Regions from separate parts of the Labrenzia sp. ATLA3 genome, predicted to be linked through region 4. Evidence: predicted binding sites of a transcription regulator. Region 4 holds the regulator's gene; each other region holds the start of a gene.
The links. Region 4 encodes PhoB, which activates phosphate uptake and scavenging genes when phosphate is short. Its sites were predicted from a motif close to TGTCATNNANCTGTCAT; they were not measured.
Positions count from the first base shown of each region.

Region 1: AC2A6O_RS01965 (HAD-IIA family hydrolase) is a predicted target of PhoB. The motif match lies at 2,339-2,355, and genes of this name have one in related genera.
Region 2: AC2A6O_RS13825 (bifunctional 2',3'-cyclic-nucleotide 2'-phosphodiesterase/3'-nucleotidase) is a predicted target of PhoB. The motif match lies at 2,063-2,079, and genes of this name have one in related genera.
Region 3: AC2A6O_RS09710 (DUF1045 domain-containing protein) is a predicted target of PhoB. The motif match lies at 2,378-2,394, and genes of this name have one in related genera.

Region 1 covers NZ_JBXUKV010000001.1:442,638-447,156, reverse strand. Annotated here, with positions in the region: gene AC2A6O_RS01975 (ABC transporter permease) at 1-474, opposite strand, end outside; gene AC2A6O_RS01970 (ABC transporter permease) at 479-1,405, opposite strand; gene AC2A6O_RS01965 (HAD-IIA family hydrolase) at 1,399-2,211, opposite strand; gene AC2A6O_RS01960 (LysR family transcriptional regulator) at 2,440-3,333, shown strand; gene AC2A6O_RS01955 (aspartate/glutamate racemase family protein) at 3,346-4,008, opposite strand; gene AC2A6O_RS01950 (ABC transporter permease) at 4,017-4,519, opposite strand, start outside.
Region 2 covers NZ_JBXUKV010000004.1:496,574-501,092, forward strand. Annotated here, with positions in the region: gene flgH (flagellar basal body L-ring protein FlgH) at 1-114, shown strand, start outside; gene AC2A6O_RS13815 (NAD(P)H-dependent oxidoreductase) at 300-1,064, shown strand; gene AC2A6O_RS13820 (lytic murein transglycosylase) at 1,197-2,003, shown strand; gene AC2A6O_RS13825 (bifunctional 2',3'-cyclic-nucleotide 2'-phosphodiesterase/3'-nucleotidase) at 2,212-4,194, shown strand; gene dksA (RNA polymerase-binding protein DksA) at 4,472-4,519, opposite strand, start outside.
Region 3 covers NZ_JBXUKV010000003.1:382,741-387,259, forward strand. Annotated here, with positions in the region: gene AC2A6O_RS09695 (alpha-D-ribose 1-methylphosphonate 5-phosphate C-P-lyase PhnJ) at 1-841, shown strand, start outside; gene phnK (phosphonate C-P lyase system protein PhnK) at 838-1,626, shown strand; gene phnL (phosphonate C-P lyase system protein PhnL) at 1,635-2,339, shown strand; gene AC2A6O_RS09710 (DUF1045 domain-containing protein) at 2,487-3,236, shown strand; gene AC2A6O_RS09715 (alpha-D-ribose 1-methylphosphonate 5-triphosphate diphosphatase) at 3,233-4,378, shown strand; gene phnN (phosphonate metabolism protein/1,5-bisphosphokinase (PRPP-forming) PhnN) at 4,392-4,519, shown strand, end outside.
Region 4 covers NZ_JBXUKV010000006.1:186,488-191,006, forward strand. Annotated here, with positions in the region: gene pstA (phosphate ABC transporter permease PstA) at 1-411, shown strand, start outside; gene pstB (phosphate ABC transporter ATP-binding protein PstB) at 423-1,220, shown strand; gene phoU (phosphate signaling complex protein PhoU) at 1,252-1,947, shown strand; gene phoB (phosphate regulon transcriptional regulator PhoB) at 2,027-2,728, shown strand; gene AC2A6O_RS17575 (GcrA family cell cycle regulator) at 3,043-3,579, opposite strand; gene AC2A6O_RS17580 (aspartate aminotransferase family protein) at 4,020-4,519, shown strand, end outside.

The DNA of each region.
Region 1 (4,519 bases), on a different contig from region 4:
AGATCCCATGATGGACAGGATGAGCAGCGCAATCAGGGTGAAGGGGATGGCGATCTGTGCATCGACCAGACCCATGACGATCTCTTCGAAAAGACCTCCGATGATGCCGGCCATAAGCCCAAGCGTGCCGCCAATCAGAAGGCCGATGATGGCGCCTGCCAGTGCAAGAGCAAAGGTCAGCCGCAGGCCGTAGATGCAGCGGGAGAAGATGTCTCTGCCGAGCTCGTCCGTTCCGAAGTAGAAGCCGTCCTTGTAGCGGTCGAAGCCAATCGGTGGCCGCAGCCGGGAAATAAGGCTCTGGGCATTCGGGTCGAAGGGGGCAAGCCACGGGGCGGTGAGCGCGGTCACGATCAGGATCAGGCCGATCAGCATTGCGATCCGGACGATCCAGTTCGCATCCGACCAGATCGGGATACGGAAGCTTCTCAATCCGGTATTACGCGGCGAAGACAGGTTATGCGTTGCGTCGGTCATACGCTTATCCCTTGGCAAGGCGGATGCGCGGATCCGCGAAGGCGTAGGCAATGTCGACCGCTGCGTTGATGACAATGACCGCAACAGCGACGGACAGGACACCGAACTGGAGGACGGGGTAATCGCGCAGGATGGCGGAGCGGACGAGAAGGTCGCCGATGCCAGGCCATGCGAAGATCGCTTCCACGACAACGCTTCCCGACGCCGCAAGGGCGGCGATCTGCAGCCCGACCACCGAAAGCAGCGTGATCGAAGCATTGCGCAGGCCGTGTTTCAGAATGACGATCCACTCCGGCAGGCCTTTGGCCCGTGCGGTGCGCATATAGTCCTGGCTGAGCACGTCCAGCATGGCGTTGCGGGTGAAGCGGGTGATTGCCGCGACCAGCATTCCGGAAATGGCCAGCGTCGGCATGATGAAATGCAGCGCCGTGCCATCCCCGATGACAGGCAGCCAGTTGAGCGTGTAGGCGAAGATCAGCACCAGCAGGATGCCGATAATGAAAGACGGAACGGCATAGCCGAGGAAGGCGACCACCATCACGACGCTGCCGATGATGCTGGTGCGGTAGATCGCAGCCAGAATGCCAAGCGGTATGGAAACAATCAGCGTGAAGCACACCGCACTAAGCAGCAGTTTCAGCGACGGCCATGCTCGTTCGAGGACGATTTCCGAAACCGGTCGCCGCTCCAGGAAGGAAAGCCCGAATTCACCTGAAAATACGGAGCTGAGATAGCGCCAGTATTGGGTGCCGATGGAGGAATCCAGACCGTAATAGGCAATCAGAAGGTCCCGGTCTTCCTTGGTGATGCCTTCGCCGAGAACGAAGTCGACCGGATTTCCCGAGAGCCTGGTGGCGAAGAAGACCAGCGACACGATCAGAAACAGGGTGATCGCCATCCGCAAAAGGGTTCGAAGGACATAGGTCAGCATGCGTTCGCCTCCGCAGCGGCTGGTTGCACAGGTTCTGCCGTGTCTCTGAGGGCGTTCACGTTTGCCATCGGCATCGGTCGTGCGACGAGGTGAATGAAATCGAGGCCGGCGAGGGCGGCCGCAGCCCCGTCTGTGGTGGCATTGTCACCCACAAAGGCAGCATCGGTTGCCCGAACCCCCGCCGCCGAGAGGGCCGCATCGATGAGGAACGGTTGAGGTTTGCCGATGACCCGTGCCGTTATCCCGGGGCAGCACGCCTTAAAGGCTGCCAGCAGGGTTCCTGTCTCCGGCACGGGCAGACCATCCGGGCTCGGGTGGGAAAGGTCCGGATTGGTCACCACCAGTTCGGCGCCTCGCTCCAGAAGCCGCAGCGCCTTTTCCAGTCCGTTGAGGGTGAAGCGGGTGTCACGGGCCAGCAGGACGGTGTCAGCCTGCTCGTCTATGCACTCAAGACCAAGGTCGGCAGCGAGTTGGTGAAGCGGTTGCTCGGCGATGACGTGAACGCGTGCACCCGGACGCTCCGCGGCGATCATGCGCACGGTCAATTCGCCGGCGAGAAAGATGCTTTCCGGCGGCAGGGGCAGGCCAATTGCCGTCAGCTTTCGGGAAAGGGTGACGCTCGTATCGGCAGAGTTGTTGGAGACGATCGATAGTCTTTTGCCAGCGGCCCGGACAAATTCTTCCGCACCCGGCAGGGGGCTCCCGGCGGAAACGAGACAGCCGTCCAGGTCGCACAGGATTGCGGCGTAGTCGTCAATGTCTGCGGCGCCAAGCCATTGGATCGTTGTTGATTTGCGAGCCCGCATTGCCAATTCCATATCTGTCCGATTGCCTGCCGGTCCTGCCGTCAGCCATTGAATGGCCGCCGAAACATCGGGCGGTTGTTTCCTTGATCAGGGAAGGCCGTGCTCCGTTGCCTCGGCCCGCTGAAACCGCCATCAAATTGTCTTCACTCTGTGACGCTGCCGTAACAGAGCGAACCTATGGTTTGAGGCGATCAAACCTTTGGCTTCGCTGTTTGGAGAAAACGAGGAATGTCCCTTTCCCTGTCGCGTATTCGGGCCATCAATGCGGTCGCGTCCGGTGGCTCCTACGCTGCTGCGGCAAGGGCCCTGAAGATTTCGCAGCCCGCCGTCGCGCGTCATGTGAAAGACCTGGAAGCGGAATTCGGCGTGCGCCTGTTCGACCGGAAAAACGGCGTCCTGGCGCCCACACCGCTGTGCAACGAACTTTGCGATGTCGCCGAACGCATGGCCGAAGCCGAACGCGCTGCGACCCGGCTCCTGTCACGTCACAACACGTTGCTAAATGGCAGATTGAAAATCGGGTTGGGAAATTCCATGCCGGGCATGGCGCTGATTGCGCAGTTCCTCAAGCGGCATCCGGGCATCGAGATCGCGGTCGAGACCGGTTCGCACGAACGGATCACGCGGGCGGTGCTGACGCGCGACGTCGATATAGGTGTTCTGCCGGATGTGCCAGCCGATGGCCGGTTCCGCCGGGCATTGCTGGCAAGGCAGAACGTCGTTGCCATTGTTCATCCGGACAGTCCGCTTTCCCGCGAGACTGCCGTAACCTGCGAACGGCTAATGGCGGAACCGTTGATCTTCCGCACAAAGGGATCCTCCACCCAGCGGGTGGTCGACAGGGCCTTTCGTTCCGCCGGGTTCGAGCCGTCGCCCCTTCTGACGCTGGACACCCGCGATGCGGTCTACGAAGCGGTGGTCAACGGTCTCGGGGTCGGCTTCATGTGGCGGTTCGGCACAGGGCGCACGGACGTTGTGCACCGGGTTTCCGTCTCGGACATGCAGCGTCAGTATGAGGAAGTGGTGTTCGCGCTCGGTGACGAACGCAGCATGCTGTTCGACGTTTTCTTTTCTGCTGTCGAGAGCTTTCGGACGGAAGCGGACGCACTTCTGGATCACTAGAAGGCGAGGTGGCTAACCTGTGATTGCCTCGGTGAGCCGCACCGCGGACGCCACACCATCAATGACAGGCACCTTGAACTGCGCTGTCAGGTCCGCGGCCAGATCGGCCATGCCTGCGCAACCGAGCGCAATCGCGCCGACGCCGTCCAGCCGGAGGGCCGTTTCGATTTCCGTCTCGACCTTGTGACGGGCATCGCTTTCAGGGTTTTCCAGTTCGAGAACCGGCACGTCCGACGCCCGAACTCTGGCACAGCGGGACGCAAGGCCGGTGCGTTGCAGGTTTTCTTCCAGAACCGGCACGGAAACGGGCAGGGTGGTGACAACGGAAAACCTTTGGGCCGCAACGGCTGCGACGTGGTAGGCGGCCTCGCCGATGCCGATCACCGGAACGCCTGACGACGCTTTCAATTCCCAGACGCCGGTATCGTCGAAACAGGCGATGATCACGGCACGGATGCTCGGATCGGTCTTGAGGGACCTCTCGAAGAGATCGAAAAGACCGGGCAGGGCAGCCTCGCCGTCGGCAGGTCCCTGAATGGCTGCCGGTCCCTCCAGCGGATTGATGGCCGTAATCCGGGTGAAGGGACCGGCTGCGGCGCGAGCAGCCGCCGCGATCTTCTGCGTCATCGAAGCCGTGGAATTCGGGTTGATGACGAGGATATGCATGTCGTCCATGTCTGGCCCTAGACCATGCCCTTGCCGGCGTCCGAGCCGTGCCTGGACCTGCGTTTGTTGAGGATCACCACAATGGCCAGGAACAGACCGATGATGCCGAAGGAAAAGGCTGTGGTCAGAGTGCCGAGGGCAAAGATCACCGGCGTCGTGACGTTTGTGGTCATGCCGTAGATTTCCAGCGGCAATGTGTTGTAGCTGCCGGCCGTCAAAAGCGTGCGGGCAAACTCGTCGTAAGACAGGGTGAAGCCGAACAGAGCGACCCCGATCAACATCGGCGCGATAATCGGCAGCACGACATATCTGACGGTCTGCCAGGCGCTTGCGCCCTGATCGCGCGCGGCTTCCTCGTAGGACTTGTCGAAACGGTTGAACACCGCAAACATGATCAGCAGGCCGAAAGGCAACGTCCAGGTGAGTTGCGCGCCGAAGCCAGAGGTCGACCAATGCACGGCAAGACCGGATTGCGAGAAGATCAGCCCGACGCCGAGAGAAACCAGGATCGACGGGATCA
Region 2 (4,519 bases), on a different contig from region 4:
GCCAGCGAGCAGATCGCGGAAGCGCGGATCGGGTATGGCGGCCGTGGCCAGATTACCGACGTCCAGCAGCCCCGGGTCGGCAACCAGGTCCTGGATATCCTGCTGCCGTTCTGATCCCCAGCCTTTATCAGTCCCCCGGCCGAAGCCGGCGGCGTGTTCTAGAAGCGCCACCGGACCGGCTGATGACGGGCACGATGTCTCGCTCCCCGAGCATCGTGCCCGTTCTCATTTTCAGACCGGAACAGACCAGTTACAAAAGCCTTGTGTGATTTGCTGTTCCACCCGGAAGGTCCGACCGCGTGACCACAACCCTGATCGTTCTTGCCCATCCTGCGCATACCTCCTTCAACGCCGCCTGGGCGCACGCCACCGAAGCGGCATGCCTGTCTGAAGGTGGCGAGGTTCTTTGGTCAGACCTCTATCAGCTCGGTTTCGATCCGGCGGAACGGGCGGAGCATTATGCTGCAGACATCGTCAGCGATCCCTACGACATCCTGAAGACCCAGGAGGCCGCCTCCCAGGCCGATGATCTTCCGGCGATTGTCGGGCACGAAATCGAAAAGCTGCGCAGGGCCGACCGGATCGTGTTTCATTTTCCGGTCTGGTGGTTCGCGCCCCCTGCCATTTTGAAAGGCTGGTGCGAGCGTGTTCTGACCAACGGCGGCCTGCACGATACGTCCAATCGCTTCGATACCGGCCGCTTCCGGGGCAAACCTGCGCTTTTCTGCGTCACGATGGGCTCCAGGGCGAGCGAAAGTGCCAACAACGGCAAGGAAGGCGACATTCAGATGCTGCTTTGGCCGATGGCCTATACGCTGCGCTATCTGGGTTTCAGCGTTCTGGTGCCCCGGATTGTTCACGGTGTTCACGGCTATCACAAGGGCGCGGCAAAAGAAGAGCTGGAAACGCGCCTTCAAAACGAGCTCGACCACCACCGGGACACAATCGCCAGGTTCGAAACTCTGCCGAAAATCGCATTCAATGCCGACAGCGACTTCGACCGGGACGGAACCCTTCACCCCGACGCCCGCTCTTACACCCCCTTCATCCGGCACGAGCCGTGATTTTCCGGCGACGGGAAAAGACGGGGCCGGGTTTGTCCTCCGATAGATCTCTTTTTCCTCTATCTCCCCGATGACGCTACCGCTTTTTCGGATAGAATGGTGATTATCTTATATTGGCCCAGCGGGGATTCGATGCGCCTCCTTTCAGCAGTCGTCTTTGGTTTTGTTCTTCTGTCCGCCCCTTCCGCCTGGAGTGCTTCATGCGGCAACGGCCCGGGCGGTTTTGACGCCTGGAAACAGGCTTTCATTGCAAATTCTCAAAGCTACGGCCTCAAGAAAAGGGTCGTGGAATCGGCTCTCAAGAACGTGAAATACAACAAGAAGGTCATTTCGCTGGACCGGAACCAGAAATCCTTCAAACTCAGCTTCAAACAGTTCTATGCCAAGCGCGTCAACAACGCGATGATCCGGCGTGGCAAGCAACTCGGCAAGACCTACGCCCGCATGTTCCGGGGCATCGAAAAGAAATACGGTGTGCCCGCCCCCATCATCCTGTCGATCTGGGGCCTTGAAACCAACTACGGCAGTTTCTCCGGCAACATGCCGGTTCTTCGCTCTCTCGCAACGCTCGCCTACGATTGCCGTCGGTCGGCTTTCTTCACCGAGGAGCTGGTCGCCGCGCTGACGATCGTTCAAAGACGGGACATGCAGCCGGCGGAAATGAAGGGGGCATGGGCGGGAGAACTCGGGCAGACCCAGTTTCTGGCAACCAGTTATGTCCGCTATGCTGTCGACTATGACCGCGATGGCCGCAAGGACCTGATCCGGTCCATTCCGGATGTACTGGCCTCCACAGCCAATTACCTGGCAAAAAAAGGTTGGCGCCGCGGCCAGGGCTGGGGCCCGGGCACGGCCAACTACAAGGTTCTCAAACAATGGAACAAAGCCAGCGTCTATGTGGAAACGATCTCGGTCATGGCTGAACAGATCAGCGAATGAGCCTGCATTGACCGCAGACGATCCAGCTTGACAAAACTGCCGTTCCGGGCAGCAATTCCTGTCATACATGTGACACTCTTGCGGACCAATACCGTTAGTTGCGAACACATGGCGCACGGCTGGCACGGGCGGCTGCCGGCCTGTCTTTGCGCTGTTTCGCCAGGCAACATAGACACCAACCATTGAGCGGCCGAACAGGAGCCAACTCATGTCCACTCTCAAAGACTTTTCGATCTCGCGGCGCACGCTCCTGATGGGCGCAGCGGCAACAGGCTTCACGGCTGCGCTTCACCCTTATTCCGTTCTGGCCAAGGAAGGCACGGCGCACCTTCGTCTGATGGAGACCACGGACCTCCACGTCCATGTGTTTCCTTACGACTATTACAGCGACAAACCGGTCGATACCGCCGGCCTTGCCCGCACAGCCACACTGATCCGCGACATCCGGAATGAAGCGACCAATTCCGTTCTGGTGGACAATGGCGATTTCTTGCAGGGCAACCCGATGGGGGACTATGTCGCCTATGAACGCGGCATGCGCGAGGGCGACCTGCACCCCGTGATCAAGGGCATGAACGTTCTCGATTTCGACGCGGCAACGCTCGGCAACCATGAATTCAACTACGGCCTGGACTTCATGACGAAAGTGCTGGCCGGCGCCAATTTCCCGGTTGTGTGCGCAAACCTCGTCAAGGGAAGCACACTTGCGGGCAATCCGCGGGACGACACCCTGTTTTTGAAGCCCTATGTGATCGTCGAAAAGCAGGTCACGGATGGTGCAGGACAGGCTTATCCGATCAAGATCGGCTTCATCGGCTTTGTGCCGCCACAGATCATGAACTGGGACCGCCGCCATCTGGAAGGCAACGCCAATGCGCGCGACATTGTCGAGACCGCCAAGGCCTTCGTCCCGGAAATGCGCGAACAGGGCTGCGACCTTGTGATCGCCCTCTCCCACTCGGGAATCGACGCCAACGATTTTTCCGAAGGCATGGAAAACGCCTCGCTGCACCTTGCCGGTGTCGACGGCATCGACGCCGTCTTTACCGGTCACCAGCATCTTGTTTTCCCCGGCCCTCAATACGAGGGCCTGCCGGGTGTCGACAGCGAAAAGGGCACCCTGTTCGGCAAACCCGCCGCCATGGGCGGTTTCTGGGGATCGCATCTGGGCGTCATCGACCTGATGATCGAGCGCGACGGTAACGGCTGGCGTGTTGCCAATTTCATGACCGAAGCCCGCCCGATCTATGAAAAGGAAGGCCGCACCGTCACGCCGCTGGTGGAGAGCCAGCAAGATGTGCTCGACGCCGTGCAGGAAGACCATGAGGCAACCCTTGCCTATGTCCGCCGCCCCGTCGGCAAGACGTCCGCCCCCTTGCATTCCTACTTTGCCCTGGTGGCTGACGATCCGAGCGTCCAGATCGTGTCAAAGGCTCAGATCTGGTACATTGAGCAGATGCTGAAGGGCACCGAATGGGAGGGCCTGCCAGTGCTCTCCGCCGCTGCCCCTTTCAAGGCCGGTGGCCGTGGCGGCCCGGACTATTACACCGACGTTCCAGTCGGTGATGTCGCCATCAAGAACGTGGCCGATCTCTATCTTTATCCGAACACCGTACGCGCGGTCGCCATCAAGGGCAGCACGGTTAAGGAATGGCTGGAACGTTCTGCCGGCATTTTCCAGCAAATCGAGCCGGGCAAGACCGACCAGACGCTGATCAACCCGGAGTTTCCGAGTTACAATTTCGATGTGATCGACGGCGTCACCTATCAGATCGATCTGAGCCAGCCGTCGAAATATGACTCCAAGGGCGAAGTGATCAATCCGGATGCCAACCGCATCGTCAATCTGCAGTTTGACGGCGCTCCGCTCGACCCGGAAGCCACCTTCGTTGTTGCGACCAACAACTACCGCGCAGGCGGCGGCGGCAATTTCCCCGGTATCAACGACGACGTCGTCATATTTGTTGGCCCGGACACCAACCGCGACGTTCTGGTCCGCTACATCGTCGAACAGGGCACCATCAACCCGTCAGCAGATGCCAACTGGTCTTTCAAGCCGATGCCTGACACCACCGTTCTGTTTGAAACCGGCCAGGGCGGCACGGAACACGCCGCATCAGTAGAAGGGGTCAAGATCGAACCGGCCGGCGACGGCGCAGATGGCTTTGCCCGTTACCGGATCACGCTCTGACGTTCGCGACTGAGGTAATCCTGCTTTAACGAGCAAGCGTCCCCCAACCTTATCCTTAGGAAACACGAAGCACTGTCTCGAAGGATCGGCCGCCTGCACCTAGGTGTGCCAGCCATCCTTCGAGACGGATCTGACGGTCTTGTTCAGGATGACGTTGCGTGGGACTGTCCGCACGAGATGTCAGGCTGCAGACATAAAAAAACCTTCCCACAAGGGGAAGGTCTTGAAAGTCGTTACGGATCTGCCGTCTGTGCGGCAAACCGGCCGTTTCTGGAAATCAGTCGTCGCGATACACTTTTTCCCGACGCTCGTGGGCTTCCTGAGC
Region 3 (4,519 bases), on a different contig from region 4:
CCTGAAGGGCATCGCCATTCCGGGTTATCAGGTGCCCTTCGCCTCTCGCGAAATGCCCATGCCTTATGGCTGGGGCACCGGCGGGGTGCAGGTGACGGCGGCAATCCTGGGCAAGGACGATTGCCTGAAGATGATCGACCAGGGGTCCGACGACACCACAAACGCCGTCTCCCTGCGCGGTTTCTTTGAAAAGACCGCAGGTGTACGCACCACCTACGAGACGTCGGAGGCCAGCGTCATCCAGACCCGCCACCGCATTCCGGAAAAGGCCTTGCGCGAAGACCAGATCATTGTCTTCCAGGTCCCGATCCCCGAACCCCTGCGCTTCCTGGAACCACGCGAAACCGAGACCCGGAAGATGCATGCGCTCGAGGACTATGGCCTCATGCATGTGAAGCTCTACGAGGACATCGCCAAGAACGGCCACATCGCCACCACCTACGCCTACCCGGTAAAGGTCAACGACCGTTATGTGATGGACCCTTCGCCAACGCCGAAATTCGACAATCCGAAGATCGACCAGATGGCAGCCCTGCAGCTTTACGGCGCCGGTCGCGAGAAACGCATCTACGCCATTCCGCCCTACACCAAGGTGAAGAGCCTCGACTTCGAGGATTACCCGTTCGAAGTGCAGAAATTCGACAAGCCCTGCGGCCTGTGCGGCGCGGAGAATGTCTACCTGGACGAGGTCATCCTGGATGACAAGGGCGGACGCATGTTCGTCTGCTCCGACAGCGACTATTGCGAGGAACGGCGCGCGGACGGCCACTTGGGCCCGATGGCGGCTGATCCTGCGGCACATCAGTTCGGCGCCACCCAGGCAGAGGAGACCGCCCGATGAACGCCTTTCCGTCCACGGACCCGCTGCTGCAGGTTCACAACGTCACCCGCTATTATGGCGACCGCATCGGCTGCGCCGATGTCTCCTTCGATCTGTGGCCCGGCGAAGTGCTGGCCATCGTCGGCGAAAGCGGTTCCGGCAAGACAACGCTGCTCAACTGCCTGTCGACACGGCTTGCCCCAACGGCCGGCGCCATCGAATACCGCATGCGTGACGGCACCATGCGCAATCTCTACCAGCTGACCGAGGCCGAACGCCGCCTCCTGATGCGCACCGATTGGGGCTTCGTGCACCAGAACGCGGCCGAAGGCCTGCGCATGAATGTTTCCGCAGGCGCCAACGTCGGCGAGCGGCTGATGGCGGTTGGTGAGCGTCACTACGGCAACATCCGCTCCACGGCCGACGACTGGCTGGGACGGGTGGAAATCGAAAGTGACCGTATCGACGACGATCCGCGTTCCTTCTCCGGCGGCATGCGCCAGCGCCTGCAGATCGCCCGCAACCTCGTCACCCGGCCGCGGCTGGTCTTCATGGACGAGCCGACCGGCGGCCTGGATGTCTCCGTGCAGGCCCGCCTTCTGGATCTGCTGCGCCGTCTGGTGGCCGATCTCGGGCTATCGGTGGTCATCGTCACCCACGATCTTGCCGTGGCCCGGTTGCTGTCGCACCGGATCATGGTGATGCGCCACGGCAATGTCATCGAAAGCGGCCTGACGGACCAGGTGCTCGACGATCCGCGCGAGCCCTATACCCAGCTGCTCGTTTCTTCCATTCTCCAGGTATGAGGACCGAAATGCCCGTACGCCTCTATCTCAACAATGTCGGCAAGTCCTTCACCATGCACCTGCAGGGTGGAACCGTCATTCCCGTGGTCGAGAAAGTCGAATTTTCCGTCAATGCCGGGGAATGCGTCGTCCTTGGCGGGCCTTCGGGTGCCGGCAAGAGCTCGATCCTCAAGATGATCTACGGCAACTATCGCTGTGACGAAGGCCAGATCCTGGTGACGGCCGGCGACGAAATCGTCAACATCGCCGGAGCCGAACCGCGCAAGGTTCTGAGCCTGCGCGAAGACACGATCGGCTATGTCAGCCAGTTTCTGCGCACCATCCCGCGCGTGTCGGCGGAAGACGTGGTCGCAGAACCGCTGATCGCCCAGGGCACCAGCGAGGAAGAAGGCGTCGACAAGGCGCGCTCCCTGCTGTCGCGGTTGAATGTGCCCGAGCGCCTGTGGACCCTGCCGCCAGCCACCTTCTCCGGTGGCGAACAGCAACGCGTCAACATCGCCAGGGGGTTCATTGCCCATTACCCGATCCTGCTGCTGGACGAGCCGACCGCCTCGCTCGATGCTGCCAACCGGGCCGTTGTCGTCCGCCTGGTGGAAGAGAAGAAGACACACGGCGTTGCCATGGTCGGCATCCTGCACGATCAGGATGTGCGGGAACAGATCGCCGACCGCATCATTGATGTAACCGGGTTCAGCGCGGAAGCGGCCGCCTGAGGCGCAAGATGAGGAAAGGCTTGCAGACGGGCGGAAACTGTCACAGAAAAGTCACCGCCCGTCTTTAGGTCACTCCTTCAGAAAGTTGAAGGACGTGGCCCTGCCACCTCCCGGCCGAACCACATTTCAAAAATTGCGATTTCCGTCATGCGCTATGCCCTCTATTTCGCCGCCAATGCCGACGACCGTCTGATGCAGCTTGGAAACACCTGGCTCGGGCGCGATCCCTTCACCGATGCAGCCCTGCCGCAGCCGGAGCTGCCCGGCATGACGCCGGCACATTTTCAGGAGCTCACGACCGATCCCCGGCGCTATGGATTTCACGGGACCTTGAAAGCCCCGTTTTCCCTTGCCGCCGATCAGACCGAGGCGGAGCTGGTGGAAGCCTGCGCAGCCTTTGCGGCGGAAATCGCGCCTTACGAGATAGAAGCGCTCGGCGTGAACAGGCTTGGCCGTTTTCTGGCACTCACCCCCGAGGCGGAAGAGCCGGCCCTGCGCGCCTTCGCCAGCCTGTGCGTGCGCCACTTCGAGCCCTTCCGCGCGCCACTTTCGGAGGCGGATCTGGAGCGCCGCCGCAAGAGCGGACTGTCGGAAAAGCACGACACTTACCTCGTCAGATGGGGCTATCCCTATATCTTCGACGAGTTCCGTTTTCATCTGACGCTGTCCAACAAGCTGGAAGACGATACCGACATGGACCGGCTGACAAATGCAGCCCGGCATCACTTTTCGGACGTTACCGGCAGAAAGCGGCTGTGCCGCCACTTTGCGCTTTACACCGAAGCCGAGCGCGGCGCGCCGTTCGAGGTTCACACGGTTTTTGAGCTGACCGGCAACACCGCCCCTGCCGATGCGCTCAGCCAGAGCGGGCACCGCGCCCAAGAGGAAACTGCATGAGCAAGCACCCCAAAGTCTTCAGGAACGCCAGTCTGGTTCTCGCAGACGAAGTGTTCGACGGTTCCCTGACAGTCGATGATACCGGTCTGATTTCCGGCATCGGGTCGCCGACCGACGTCGACGGCCATGACTGCGAAGGAGATTTCCTGCTGCCCGGTCTGGTCGAACTGCATACCGACCATCTGGAAACCCACTATGCTCCGCGTCCGAAAGTCCGCTGGAACCCGGTGTCTTCCGTACAGGCCCACGATGCGCAGATCGCCTGCTCCGGCATCACCACGGTGTTCGATGCGCTGCGCGTCGGCATGGATGAAGATGCGGACCTCGGCTATGCGGACATGCGCGCACTTGCCGATGCCATTGAAACCGGCCAGCGGGAAAACCGCCTGCGCGCCGATCATTTCATCCACCTGCGCTGCGAAGTGTCCGCACCCGACGTGCTCGACGCCTTCAAGGTTTTTGAGGATGACGACAGCATCCGCCTGATCTCGCTGATGGACCACACCCCCGGCCAGCGCCAGTTCGTGTCGATGGATGCCTACAAGATCTACTATCAGGGCAAGAAGGGGTTCACCGACGCCCAGATGGACGAGTTCATCCGCAAGCGCCAGGCCCGCGCCAGCAGTCTGGCCCCTGAAAACCGCAAACGTCTGTCAGAAATCGCTCAGGCACGCGGCATCGCCATCGCCAGCCACGACGATGCCACCGTGGCGCACGTGGACGAAGCGCTGTCGCTGCAGACGAAAATCGCCGAGTTCCCGACCACTCTGGAAGCGGCCAGGGCATCACACGAGGCAGGCATGGCCGTTTTGATGGGGGCGCCGAACGTTGTTCGGGGCGGCTCCCATTCGGGCAACATCTCGGCGAAGGAACTTGCCGAGGCTGGTGTTCTGGATGTGCTTTCCTCCGACTATGTGCCGATTTCACTGCTGCAGGCCGCGTTCCAGCTTTCTGCGGAAGTCGAGGCGATTTCCCTGCCGCAGTCCGTCGCAATGGTCACGGCAACGCCTGCAAGAGCCATCGGCCTGAAAGACCGCGGCATTCTGGAACCCGGCCTCAGGGCGGATCTCATTCAGGTGAAGATGGTTGGCGACATTCCGATCGTGCGCGGTGTCTGGCGCGAGGGCAAACGGGTTGCCTGAGGCTGCTTCCGCCATGACAGAAAAACTCGGCCCGGGCCGCATGGTACTTGTGGTCGGCCCGAGCGGGGCCGGCAAGGACACATTGATGGCTGCGCTCAAGGCCCGCCTTGCGGGCCGGACGGACGTCAGCTTCGCCCGGCG
Region 4 (4,519 bases):
ATCATCTCCACCCGCGCCTCGCTGAAGGCGGTTCCGCCAAGCATCCGCGATGCGGCGCTCGGGATCGGGGCATCCAAGATGCAGTCGATCTTCCACCATGTGCTGCCGCTGGCCATGCCGGGCATTCTGACTGGGACGATCATCGGTCTGGCGCAGGCCCTTGGTGAAACCGCTCCGCTGCTGCTGATCGGGATGGTCGGCTTCATCGCCTCCAACTTCCCCGATGGTGTGGCGGCCGGTTTCTTCTCGCCGAACTCGGCCATGCCGGCCCAGATTTACGAATGGGCGAAACGCGCCGATCCGGCATTCTATGAGCGCGCATGGGGCGGGATCATTGTTCTGCTGGTGTTCCTCATGACCATGAACATTATCGCTATCATCCTGCGCCGCAGGTTTGAGCGCCGCTGGTAAGGATTGCTCCGATGAACGAGATGCCGAATTTTGAACAGGCGAAAACCATGACCGAAAGCAAAATTTCCGCGAAAAAGGTGCAGGTCTATTATGGCGATACGCACGCCATCAAAGACGTTGACATCGAAATCCAGCCGCGGTCCGTGACGGCCTTCATCGGCCCCTCCGGATGTGGCAAGTCGACCTTCCTGCGCACGCTCAACCGGATGAACGACACCATCGACATCTGCCGCGTCGAAGGCTCGATCAAGATCGACGGCGAGAATATCTACGACCCCAAGGTCGATCCGGTGCAGCTGCGCGCAAAGGTCGGCATGGTGTTCCAGAAGCCGAACCCGTTTCCGAAGTCGATCTATGACAACATCGCCTACGGCCCTCGGATCCACGGCCTGGCTCGCAGCAAGTCCGAGCTGGATGAAATCGTGGCCTCCAGCCTGCAGAAGGCCGGGCTTTGGGAAGAAGTCAAAAACCGTCTGGACGAGCCGGGTACCGGTATGTCGGGCGGTCAGCAGCAGCGTCTGTGCATCGCCCGTGCGATTGCCGTGAGCCCGGAAGTGATCCTGATGGATGAACCGTGCTCGGCGCTTGACCCCATCGCGACCGCGAAGGTGGAAGAGCTGATCGACGAGCTGCGCGAAAACTTCACCATCGTGATCGTGACCCACTCGATGCAGCAGGCTGCCCGTGTGTCTCAGCGTACCGCGTTTTTCCATCTGGGTATTTTGGTTGAGGAAGGTCTGACGCAGGACATCTTTACCAATCCGAAGGACAAGCGTACGCAGGACTATATTACGGGCCGCTTCGGCTAAGCATTTTTTAGGTTTCTGAAGGGGACACACGATGTCTGAACATACAGTCACGGCTTACGATGACGAACTGACGGCCATGGCCGGCAAGGTCGCCGAAATGGGCGGTATTGCCGAGAAGGCCTTTGCCGATGCGGTCTCTGCGCTGGTGTCGCAGGACCTGGAGCTTGCCAAGGCGACGATCAAAGGCGATGTCCGTCTGGACAACCTTTACAACGAACTTGAAGTGAAGCTGATCGAGCTGATCGTTCGTCGTCAGCCGATGGGGCAGGACCTGCGCGAAATCACCGCTGCCACCCGCATTGCCAACGACCTGGAACGTGTCGGCGATCTTGCAAAGAACGTTGCCAAGCGGGTGATCGCCATCGACAGCGGCTTGCAGTCCAAGAAGCTTGCGATCGGCGTCGAGCACATGACCGAGCTTGCTCTGTCTCAGCTCAAGCAGGTGCTGGATGCCTATACCCGGAAGGATCCGGAAGCTGCCCGCAGGGTGCAGGAAGCCGATGCAGAGGTTGATGCGATCTACACATCCATCTTCCGCGAGCTTTTGACCTACATGATGGAAGATCCGCGCGTCATCACCCAATGCGTCCACCTGCTGTTCTGCGCCAAGAACATCGAGCGCATCGGCGACCACGCGACCAACATCGCCGAGAACGTCTACTACATGGTCACTGGCGAACGTCTGCCGGAAGACCGGGCAAAGGTCGATGAAACGGGCGCGGTCTGAGCGCCGGCTTCTGTCGCATTTGCAAAGGATCTGAACGGCCGGCGCTCTGGCGCCGGTTGCTGTAATTGGAGCGAGATGTATGCCGAAGGTGCTCATCGTTGAAGACGAAGAACCGCTCAGCCTTCTTTTGAGATACAATTTGGAAGCAGAAGGATATTCGGTCGAGTCCTGTGTCCGGGGCGACGAGGCGGAAATCCGCCTGCGGGAAAGCCTGCCAGACCTGTTGCTGCTTGACTGGATGCTGCCGGGCCTGTCCGGAATTGAACTGTGCCGCCGCCTGAGAGCGCGCGAGGACACCGAGCGTCTGCCGGTCATCATGCTGACGGCGCGCGGCGAGGAAGCAGAGCGCATCCGCGGCCTGTCGACCGGTGCCGACGACTATGTGGTCAAGCCTTTCTCCGTGCCGGAGCTGATGGCCCGCGTGCGCGCCATCCTGCGGCGGGCAAGCCCGGAAGTGGTATCTTCCATGCTGCGGTCCGGCGATATCGAACTGGATCGCGAAACACACCGTGTCCGCCGCAATGCCAAGGAAATTCATTTGGGGCCGACGGAGTTTCGTCTCCTGGAATTCCTGATGACTTCGCCTGGCCGGGTCTTCTCCCGCGAGCAGCTTCTCGACGGCGTCTGGGGCCATGATGTCTATGTGGACGAACGCACGGTCGACGTCCATGTCGGCCGATTGCGCAAGGCGCTGAACAAGGGCAAGGCAAAGGACCCTATCCGCACGGTGCGCGGTTCTGGCTACGCCTTCAACGACCAGTTCACCTCTGCAGCTGTCTGAGGGCAGAGTGCGGAATACGCAATGAAAGCCCGCCCACAAGCGGGCTTTTTGCATTTCAGGGGCTATGTGACTGTGAGAGTTATCTGCGTCTTCGCTGCCAGGCATTCGATCAGGCTATGGTCAATAGCTGGAGGATGTCGTCACCTTCTGTTCCCATGAAGGGGCATTTTCGAAGCGAAGGCACTCGGGTCAACGGATGCACAGGGCCTTCGTGAGACGCGGCACACAGGAAGCAGCACCTGGCCGTGGGAAAACTCAAACAAAAAACCCGCCGAAACGGCGGGTTTTTACGAGCTGGATTTATCTGGAGGCTATCAGCCTGCCTGAGCCATCGTCTTGCGGTCGCGGCGGCGGTCGGCGACCGGCTGATAGGCGATCTTGCAGTGATGGGCGCAGTAGGGGACCCCGGCATCGGAATGGCGGCCGCAGAAGTAGAAGTCGTCGGTCGCCGGATCGCCGATCGGCCATTTGCAGGTCCGCTCTGTCAGCGTCAGGATGGTCGCACGCTTGGAGATCGGCACCAGGTCGGCAATCGGTTCGACGCGCGGCTTGGCTTCCGCCACCGGTGCAGGCGCCATGTCTGCTTTAAGTGCTGTTGCGCCGATGGACTGCGGCTGAGTGGGGGTTGGTTTCTTTGGCGCGGCGCCCGCTGGGGGGGCTGCCGTACGCGGCCGGCGCGGCTTGGCGCTTGAAGACGTGGACTTGGCACGGCCGGACAAACCAAGGCGATGGACCTTGCCGATGACAGCATTCCGTGTGACGCCACCCAGTTCGCCTGCAATCTGGCTTGCGCTCAAGCCGTCGCCCCAAAGCTTTTTGAGAAGCTCAACCCGTTCGTTTGTCCAACTCATCGCCGCACCCTTTAGTTTGACCGTCCTGCGGCCATTAACCCCGTGTTAAGCATGCGTGAGCACGCTTAATGATGGCATATCTAGTGCCTCTTGGTGATTTGCCTCACGAGATCTCGTGTTTGATTGTTCAGAGGTTACAATAACGTTAATTTGTCAGGCAACCGCCGAACCCAAACCAGTTGGGGATGAAACGACTTTTCCCCAATTATGGCGAGGTCATTGAGAATTTTATGAAATCCGCCTTCCCGGACGGGTGAAATGTCCTGTGCGCCATTTCCATTGACAGCGCAGGGTACGGGCAGTGTATAAGAAAGCCGCTACGTGCCGCCTCATCGGGGCGGCATGTTGCGTTTTGACCCTTCGGCAACTGTTTCAGATGTCGGCCTGGCGTCTGGGTGACGCTGGGACAGAAAGGGCGTTTAAAGGAGACAAACGAGGTTATGTCCGCGACTGCACTATTCGGAAATTACGCAAGATCGAAACTGGCTTTCGATCATGGGGAAGGTGTCTGGCTGGTAACGACTGACGGCCGACGATTCCTCGATTGCGGTTCCGGCATCGCGGTCAACGCACTCGGTCATGCTCATCCGCATCTGGTCAAGGCATTGCAGGATCAGGCCGCCAAGCTGTGGCATACGTCCAACCTGCACCAGATGCCCGACGGTGAGCGGCTGGCGCAGCGTTTGTGTGCGGAAACCTTTGCCGACAAGGTGCTCTTCGTGAATTCGGGCGCCGAGGCGATGGAAGCCGCCATCAAATGCGCGCGCCGCTATCATTATGACAATGGCGACCCCGAGCGGTTTCACATCATCACCTTCGAAGGCGCCTTCCACGGCCGGACCATCGCGACCATCGCAGCGGGCGGCCAGGCGAAGTATCTTGAAGGCTTCGGTCCGAAGGCGCCCGGTTTCGATCAGGTGCCCGCCGGCGATCTGGACGC